Regions from separate parts of the Paenibacillus sp. 01T47 genome, predicted to be linked through region 1. Evidence: riboswitches for the same ligand, from Rfam matches in the RefSeq annotation. Region 1 holds a riboswitch; each other region holds the start of a gene.
What was found. A riboswitch is a leader RNA that binds a small molecule or an ion and turns the genes downstream of it on or off. The one in region 1 is predicted to bind thiamine pyrophosphate.
Positions count from the first base shown of each region.

Region 2: it holds a riboswitch for thiamine pyrophosphate, as region 1 does, so the genes downstream of both, thiC (phosphomethylpyrimidine synthase ThiC) here and AC1DOV_RS14250 (ABC transporter substrate-binding protein) in region 1, are expected to answer to the same signal.
Region 3: it holds a riboswitch for thiamine pyrophosphate, as region 1 does, so the genes downstream of both, AC1DOV_RS11785 (ABC transporter ATP-binding protein) here and AC1DOV_RS14250 (ABC transporter substrate-binding protein) in region 1, are expected to answer to the same signal.

Region 1 covers NZ_JBFTPA010000006.1:108,898-112,056, reverse strand. Annotated here, with positions in the region: gene AC1DOV_RS14260 (ABC transporter permease) at 1-129, opposite strand, end outside; gene AC1DOV_RS14255 (thiamine-binding protein) at 119-421, opposite strand; gene AC1DOV_RS14250 (ABC transporter substrate-binding protein) at 488-1,528, opposite strand; TPP riboswitch at 1,713-1,825, opposite strand; gene AC1DOV_RS14245 (glycosyltransferase) at 1,964-3,159, opposite strand, start outside.
Region 2 covers NZ_JBFTPA010000012.1:59,823-62,981, reverse strand. Annotated here, with positions in the region: gene AC1DOV_RS21875 (ThiF family adenylyltransferase) at 1-319, opposite strand, end outside; gene thiC (phosphomethylpyrimidine synthase ThiC) at 312-2,075, opposite strand; TPP riboswitch at 2,387-2,491, opposite strand; gene AC1DOV_RS21865 (glycosyltransferase family 4 protein) at 2,566-3,159, opposite strand, start outside.
Region 3 covers NZ_JBFTPA010000004.1:431,610-434,768, forward strand. Annotated here, with positions in the region: gene AC1DOV_RS11780 (ABC transporter permease) at 1-344, opposite strand, end outside; gene AC1DOV_RS11785 (ABC transporter ATP-binding protein) at 325-1,101, opposite strand; TPP riboswitch at 1,189-1,291, opposite strand; gene AC1DOV_RS11790 (SLOG family protein) at 1,379-1,936, shown strand; gene AC1DOV_RS11795 (DUF2087 domain-containing protein) at 2,141-2,746, shown strand; gene thyA (thymidylate synthase) at 3,073-3,159, shown strand, end outside.

The DNA.
Region 1 (3,159 bases):
TATCGGAGAAGGAATGAGCCATTGTTGAAATAATCCAAGTGATGCAGCTGCCTGCCAACAGGCAATCAGCACGATCAGCAGCGCTGCCGGCTGCCATATTTTCGACCAAATCGATTTCTTATTGCCCATCTGGATATTTCTCCAGCAGCCTTCCCATGGAAGCGCCGTTTGCCGGATTGTAGTAAATTTTAATTTGTGAAATAACGGACGGGCAGCCCATCTCCGCCATCGCCTCGCTCATCGACTGCACGACGCTGAGCAGATGGCTCAGCTCACCCTCCATCGTCGTTTCAAGCGGTGCTACACGGTAAGGAACACCTGCCGCTTTAATAATTTCTATGGCACGATCTACGTAGGGAATAACACTCTCGCCGCCTGGTGTTGTCGGTAAAATTTGAATGCTTACTAATGCATTAGCCATCGGATTTCCTTCTCTCTTTGTTGTATGTGAGAGCGGGCTTTCCCGCCCTCCGTATGTTCGAATTGCTTATTGTGGTAAAAATTCATTCGTAAATGCCTTCTCCGCTTCAAGCTCCTTCTCCAGCAGCTTGTGCTCAAACATCCATGCCGCATAGTTTTCCCATACGCTTAGCTTCTGTTCGCCCCAGCGCGGCGCGTCATCTTGATATTTGGAGCTTAACCATTTTTGGCTGGCGCGCACAAGCTCTGCGTTCAAATCCGGCTCTGCTTTTATTAAAATTTCTGCTGCATCCTCCGCATTGCTGATCGCGTATTGGTAGCCTTTGGATACGGCAGCAGTAAACGCTTTGACTGTTTCCGGCTTATTCTTAATCAAATCTTCATTCGTCACGATTACCGGCGTATAATAATCCAGTTTGTCGCTGTAGTCTGTTAAATAAACCATATTGATCTTCTCGCCGCGCAGCTCTGCTTCCACGCCAGTCCATGCATAGTAAATCCATGCAAAGTCAATATCGCGTTTCACCGCCGTAAAGAAGTCGCTGTCGCCGATGCTCATGATGTTTACTTTGCTCACATCTGCGCCCTTCTCCTGCATAATCGATTGAATGACCGCCTCCTCAACAGGAGCGCCCCAGCCGCCATACGTTTTGCCTTCAAATTTCTCAGGTGAATCGATTCCCTTTGCAAGCGGTGAAGCAAAACCTGAGGTATTGTGCTGAATGACAGCGGCGATCGATACGAGCGGCACGCCGGCAATTCTCGCCATCGTGACAGACTCCTGATAACTTACGCCAAACTGCACATTGCCCGAAGCGACCATTTGATCGGCACCGCTTTGTCCTGGTTGAATAATTTCAACGTCCAGTCCTTGCTCCTTAAAAAAACCTTTATCTCTAGCTACATAAAGTCCGGTATGATTCGTATTTGGTGTCCAGTCGAGTACAACCTGCACCTTCTCTAGCGGCTTGTCCGCTGTTCCCTCTTGCTCTTTCGGCTGTTCGCCCTTGTTCCCAGCGCCACCGCCGCAGCCTGCCAGCGCCAATACGAACACAAGCATCGCGGCCACGATTTTCCACGACAAATACCCTGTTTTTTTCTGATTCATGATGTTGTTCCCCTCTCCATGCTTCGATTCTTATAGGCGACGACTCCTCGTAGTATCCGGTTCCATGGCTGCATCATTCTAATCGCAACAAAAAAAAGCGTCCCCCTAATCCGGAGGACGCCATATCATTGGCTGTGCAGCTGTTTATACAGCAAATGCTTGATCAATTTGATCTCGCCTGCTTGCTAAACAGAGCTTCTGTCCCTACGCTGGCATTATCCAGATCAGGTTTAACGGGTCGGAATTGTATAGAAAATCCCCTCTCAGCCGGCCTAACCAGCTCCCCGGAACATATTCGGTTTCGTCAATACCATTCATTGTATAGCAAAACCCGCATTTAATGCTAGTTTTTTTTGAAAATGATTATCATCAAGCCACGATACTCATCCTCTTACTATATACGGCAGCCAGAACGTGCAGCTCCTGCACCAGCTTTCATTGCCCTAGATCGATATGCTCATCCAGCCATTCTACCTTTGTTTCTTCAGCAGCCTTCGAATTTTCTAAGTCTGCCGTATCTTTGGTCTCTGCTGCAGGAGCAAGGCGTCCATATACGAGCAAATATGCGGCTGTCAGCTCTTTTGACATCTCTTCAGACGTTAGCCGCTCTAGCAGATGGATGTATTCTAGCTGCTCCTGCGGTTTATTATCCGCACGTGTAATCTTCACATAGGTAAAACCGGCCTGCAAATAAAGCTGGCTAACTTGTTCTGCTGAGTACTGTGATGCCGCTTGATGCTGTGCTTGTGCATTAGCAGGATCTAAATATTGCCGAATATTGTTGAAATAATAGCGATTGGCAAAGCACCCGACTAGCCAGCCGCCAGGCTTTAGAAGACGAACTAGATTTTTCATGGCTTGCGGTGTCCCGTATGCATGAGCATCTCCGATTACGATGCCGTCAAGACCTTCAGCAGGCAGCCTCCAATCCTTCGGATCATTCGAGCGGAATACAGTAATTCCCGAAGCTTCTGCTACTCTAGCCGCCAGCTCGTTACGCTCAACTCCGTACCATATTGCGGATGGGAATTGCTTTTTCATATGAAAAATCGTAGCTCCGCACCCGCAGCCTATTTCCATAATCGAGCAATTCTCGCGTCTGTACTCATGCGATTCCCGCTCAATTACGGTGCTAAAATCCATTCTAATATACGTTGCATCACCAGGGTCAAAGCCCCATTTGGACATAAAAACAATGGCATTTTTTCTGAAGTTTTGTACATATTGTTCTGGCTCTGAGCTAAAGGAGATGCTCCCGTAATGATGAATAAACGTATCGCCGCACAGCATCAGCTTATATCCCGCCAGCCGGAGCCGCAGGCTATAATCATCATCTTCAAAGTTGCCGATACCGAAGATCTCGTCGAGCGATCCCGTTTTCTCCCATGCTTCTCTCCGCAGCAAAAGGCAGTAGCCGACCAGCTTCACGCGCTCCTCCCATTTTGTTCTATCAGGGTTGGCATGCAGTGCCGAAGCAAACAGCTCCATTTCATCTATCGTCGTATAGGTGACCGGGATCGTCGTCCAGTAGGAAGCCGAATTCGTAACGGGGCTGACCGCCCCTATTCGTTCATCACTAAATAAGCAGCGCTTGAGACCGTCAAGCCAGCTTGGCGTTACGATTGTATCGT
Region 2 (3,159 bases), on a different contig from region 1:
TAATGTTTACACTGCTGTTAATTTGGCGAAGCCGATTGGCAGCGGCCACTGCTTTGGGCATCACAGCCAGCGCGTCCGCCTCGTCAAAAAGCATTTGGCGCTGCAAGTTGCTCGGCTCAACAAAATCCCTGTCTACCAGCCTAACTTCCCCGACACCGGCTCTTACCATATGCTGCGCAAGTGAAGCGCCTAATGCGCCAACACCGACGATAAGCACCGAGGCATCGGCCAGCTTCCGCTGGCCTGCCTCTCCAATGAAAGCAAATCTCGTTTGCCTCGAATAACGATCTGCAAAAGCATCAAGAACAGAATCAACCATAAATCTTGCTCCCTGCCGCCTTGAATGCATCTGATTTTTCCTTCATTCCCGCTTCAATGGCTTCCGTTGTTTCCATATCGTTTTGCGCGGCATACTCTCTTATATCTTGGGTGATTCGCATGCTGCAAAACTTCGGCCCGCACATGGAGCAGAAATGAGCGGATTTCGCAGCATCAGCCGGAAGCGTCTCATCGTGGTAAGCCATCGCACGCTCTGGATCAAGCGATAGATGGAATTGATCACGCCAACGAAACTCGAATCGCGCTTTGGACAATGCATCATCACGCAGCTTAGCTCCCCGGTGCCCTTTCGCCAAGTCAGCCGCATGCGCTGCAATTTTGTACGTAATAACGCCTTCCTTCACATCCTCCTTATTCGGAAGGCCAAGGTGCTCCTTCGGTGTTACATAACAAAGCATCGCCGTGCCGAACCATCCAATCATTGCAGCACCAATTGCCGAAGTAATATGATCATAACCTGGCGCGATATCGGTCGTTAGCGGTCCTAATGTATAGAAAGGCGCTTCATCGCACACCTCTAGCTGACGGTCCATATTTTCTTTGATCAAATGCATAGGCACATGGCCAGGGCCTTCAATCATCACTTGTACATCATGCTTCCATGCGATCTTCGTTAGCTCACCAAGCGTATCCAGCTCAGCAAACTGAGCAGCGTCATTGGCATCTGCTATAGAACCGGGTCTCAGGCCGTCACCGAGCGAGAATGATACGTCGTATGCTTTCATAATTTCACAAATGTCTTCAAAATGCGTATATAGGAAATTCTCCTTATGGTGTGCCAGGCACCAAGCTGCCATAATTGATCCGCCTCGCGAGACAATACCCGTAACGCGCTTTGCCGTAAGTGGTATGTAGCGCAGCAGTACACCTGCATGAATCGTAAAATAGTCGACACCCTGCTCGGCTTGTTCAATAAGCGTATCGCGGAATACTTCCCAGCAAAGGTCTTCAGCTTTGCCATTCACTTTCTCCAGCGCCTGATAAATGGGTACTGTGCCAACCGGAACCGGTGAATTTCGCACGATCCACTCCCGCGTCGTATGGATGTTTTTCCCCGTGGACAAATCCATAATTGTATCGGCTCCCCAGCGCGTCGCCCAAGTCATCTTCTCCACTTCCTCTTCAATCGAAGAAGCTACAGCAGAGTTGCCGATATTAGCATTGATTTTAACGTGAAACTGCCGCCCAATAATCATCGGCTCACTTTCAGGATGGTTGATGTTCGTCGGAATAATGGCACGGCCGGCTGCGATCTCGCTGCGAACAAATTCTGCACTCATCCCTTCGCGAATAGCGATGTATTCCATCTCAGAGGTAATGATCCCTTTGCGGGCGTAATGAAGCTGCGTAACATTTTGCCCTCTTTTGGCACGAAGCGGTTTCCTCGTTAACCCTGGGAATCGTTCCGCGCCTCGCTGCTCTGCTTTTTCAGCAGAAATAAATCCATTATCCTCCGGTTTGATTTCCCTGCCCTCATAGGGCTCTACATCACCACGCTCCAAGATCCATTCGCTGCGAATACCGGGCAAACCGCGCCGAACATCTGCCTCATACGTTTCATCGGTATAAGGACCGCTTGCATCATAAACTCTTACAGGTTCATTCGGCAGCTCTTCACCATTTCTGCCAGTACTAGCTTCAAGTGCAATTTCTCTCATCGGAACACGGATGTTTCCCTTTGAGCCCTCAACGTACACCTTGCGGCTGCCCGGAAGCGGAGTAGAAAAAATAGACATCACAAAAACCTCCTAATGGAATAATAGAATTCCTCCTGGAGGCATACGCAAGCATATGAGAAAGTTTAAAACACCGCTGCTATACAAGTAGCTAGGCTGCTACAAGAGCTGCAATCGCTGGAGCGTGCATGGCGGCCACAAAGCTATATCAATTCACTGGCGCCAAACAAAAAAACCGCTCCAGCAAAGGAGCGGTCGAAGAGTGTCGTCATGCGAGTGTTATCTTGCAAGGGTTCCCCTAAGCAGATAAAGTCATGCCGCATAAGCTGAGGCTTCAGCAGATTCCGGCAGAGCTTTCACGCGCAAAGCATAAACGCACAATCCCACTTTCCTACGCTGGCATAACCCAGATCAGGTTCAAAGGGACCAAAGCGATTCGCTTTATCTCAGCCATTACGGCGCCCCTAGTGGATTTCCTTGTTTGACTATACCGTTTAGTAAAGAAGGGTGTCAACCCTCTATTTTCCAAACCGCGGAAAAATACAGCCTGCTACAGTCCGCTTTCCTTCAGCAGCCTTACCCATCGATCAGCGGTGTGACGCCATGTAAATGTCTGCTCCACACGCTCGCGGCTGCGTCGCCCCAGCTTTTGCCTGAGCTGTTTATCGCGAAGCAGCAGATGCAGCTTTTCTCGCAGCTCTCGCTCGATATGAAGCTGATTGACCAAATAGCCTGTTTCGCCATTACGGATAATTTCTTTCATTCCGCCTGCACGTGTCGCGACTACCGGAACGCCGCAGGACATCGCCTCGACATTAACGAGCCCAAACGCCTCCCTCTGTCCAGATGGAACGACCGCTACATCGGCAACGAGCATCCAGCTGGGCACTTCCGAATGTGGCACGTAGGGCACAAAACGAACATGACCCGGACATTTGCGTCCAAGCTGTTCAAGCTTGCGCGCATAAGCCGTTTTGCGATGCGAGCCATAAAATGGGCTCCCTACGATGATAACGACGAGCTCTGGGTGGCTTTTGGCAAGCTGCGGCACGATATTGAGAAGATGATGAACGCCCTTAAGCGGAATAAGCCTCCCCATAAAAAGCACCACTTTTTTACCATTCAATCCTCTCTTTTGCCTTAA
Region 3 (3,159 bases), on a different contig from region 1:
GGAGACAGAGCGATAAGCGGGATGGTCTGACTGATGACGACAAACGGGTACAGCGCCTTCTCCAGTATTCGGAAAGTGTGCATGCCTGCTGCGAGCGTAGTCCCAATAATAATCGACAATAGAAAACCGAGGGACACTTCTTTAAGCGTAGCCAGCAGATGGTTGCCAAGCAGCAGATGGCCATCTTCGATTAATGCCTGAGCTATTGAGCTAGGTGACGGCAGTATGTAGGGTGGAACCAATCCGAGCTGTACGACCGCTTGCCAAACGAGCAGTAAGCTAATGAGCAGCAGTATGAATAGTCCGTAATGGCTCAGCCACTGGTTAATTAGAGGTTTGCGCATGCAGTCTTCGCTCCAAATCTTGCCGCAGCTTGATGAAGTCGGGTTCGTAATTTTGCTCATAGTGTCTTGGTCTCGGCAAAGGAACGACTATTTCCTGTATCCCTTGCGCCTCGTTAGCTGCACTTGGCAATAAATAAATGCGGTCGCTCAGCAATATCGCTTCCTCAAGATCATGTGTGATAAAGAGTACTGTTTTTCCAAGGTCGCTCCACAGCTCTAGCAGCCACTTATGCATACCGCGTTTGGTCATGGCGTCAAGCGCGCCAAACGGTTCGTCCAGCAGCAGCAGCTCTTGTCCGGTTACTAGTGTGCGCAGAAAAGCTGCCCGCTGTCGCATGCCGCCTGACAACTCGTCAGGGTAAGCTTGTTCATAGCCTGCCAGTCCGAAGCGCTCTAGCAGCTCCAAGATTTGGATCGTGTTATAATGGGGATTGCTGCGTGTCATCTCAAGTGGAAGCAGACAATTGCCGAGTATTGTTCTCCATGGCAGAAGAAGATCCTTTTGCGGCATATAAGCAATCTTGCCGAGACGATTGGGGGCAGGCTTGCCATACAGCCTAATTTCGCCTAGGCTAGGCTGAAGCAATCCAGCCATGAGCTTAAAGAGCGTGCTTTTGCCTGAGCCGCTAGCACCGATGATAGAGACAAACTCACCTGAGTAGGCTTGAAGCGAAAGATTAGACAGTATAGATGTTTCAGCAAGCTTGTCGTAGGTGTAGCTTACTTGGTGAAGTGAGATTATAGCTGTAATACGCATCCCTCCGTAAACAAATAAAGACCCACCCATTTCCGAGGGGAAATGAGCGGGTCTAACGATCACACAAGGCTTGCGCGCATGAATGAATGCTTTGCTGCTCCACTTCCCTCCGCTGGAATGATCCAGATCAGGTTCCAAGGGTCCGGAGCAGATGCTCCATCTCAGCCGTTAGGCTCCCCTAGTGAAATAAATAGGTTTATATGCAATTTGTATTTTTTCTACTATAGCATACACTGGATAGATGTAAACCATAATTATCCGAAAAGGCGTTGGACAAATGAAAAATTTACTCGTAACGGGCTACCGAGCGCATGAGCTTAATATTTTTAGCCAGAAGCATGAGGGCATTGTTTATATAAAAAAAGCGCTGAAAGGCAAGCTGGTTCCGCTTATAGAAGATGGGCTTGAGTGGGTGATTACCCCGGGCCAATATGGCGTGGATTTGTGGGCGTGCGAGGTCGTTATTGCGCTGAAGGAAATTTATCCTCATTTGAGACTTTCAATTATTTCGGCATACAGCAATCCGGAAGAGAAATGGAAGGATGATAAAAAGGAGTTTTATCAGCAGGTTTTAAAAGGGGTCGATTATTACGCTTCGGTCAGCAACCAGCCGTATAATGGCATTTGGCAGTTTACGGCTAGGGACGAGCTGCTGTTTCGGAAAACGGACGGTATTTTGCTCGTTTATGATGAGGATGCAGGCGAGGGCAGCCCCAAGTTTTTTAAAGAAAAAGCGTTAAAGAAACAGCAGGCTGAGGGCTATGGTTATTTCAGCATAAGCTCGGAGGACATTCAGAGCATTGCGGATGATGACAACCTGTATTCGGAAAATTAACGATGCATGGGAGTTGAGTAAGAGGAGTTTATTTCATGCTGGCAGGCAGAGACCTGTCAGCTTTTTTTATGCGCAAAGCTGACAGTTTGTATTTTCGAGATTATTGTGTTTGACAAATAATAGGTGGCGTATTATTATCTGATTAGATAAACATCTAATTAGACGAAAGTTAAATTTGTTTGGTGGAGGAAGAGGTGGCGAACGGTGCAATTAGATAAGGTGGTAGCCTATCATAAGGCATTATCCGATCCGACGAGAATTAAATTGTTGATTATGCTGGCTGAAGGTGAGCTTAACGGACAGGTGCTCGCAGAGAAATTAGGCGTGACGCCTGCTACGATTACGCATCATGCAACCAAATTAAGAGAGGCCAGCTTAATTAATGAACGCAGAGAGAAAAATACGATTTATTTTTCGCTGAACCATTATTTTATTAAGAGCAACGCTAATGCGGCGGCGGAGCTCATTTACCGGAATGCAGGTGCAGAGAAGGGAGTGGACAACATGGAGGATAGCAATAAGAAACTGAAGGATTCAGTCATCCGCAACTTTTTTACAGCTGAGGGTAAGCTGAAGCATATGCCGGCTCAGCATAAGAAAAAATTGATCGTGCTTCAGCATATGGTTTCTCATTTGACGAGAGGGAAACAGTATACAGAGAAGGAAATTAACGAATTTATCAAAGGTTATCATGATGACTTCGCGACCATTCGCAGAGAGTTCATTATGCATCAGTTGATGTTTAGAGAAAATGATATATACGAATTGAATCCGCAAGAAATATGGGCGAAGTGGGAGATTCTTTCGTAAGCGGAAGTTGTTTTTGATAATAGCGGACATCAGATGCCTTATTTGCTTTATTCCTCTTCTATTGGCCGTGGTTGCGGACATGAAGGCCGTTATTTGGCTCTAATCGTTATAAAAGGCTACGATTTCTGCCAGATAACGGACTCTATGTCCGTTAGAATCTAATTTGGCTTTTAATATTGCAAATAAGGGCTTCTATGTCCGTTAGAAGTAAATATGAACTCATCGAGCGGTGATTGTGCTTACGCGTCATAAAGGAAAAGTAATTTTTTTATCGAATTTTTTTAATCATACGAAATGGAAATAAGCAGGACCTGGGGGCTTGGGAGATGGGGAAGGCTGATGGGATTTACAATCAATTGGTAGCGGATATTTTTGAACATGGTAATTGGGACAAAGATCAAGCTGTTAGAACC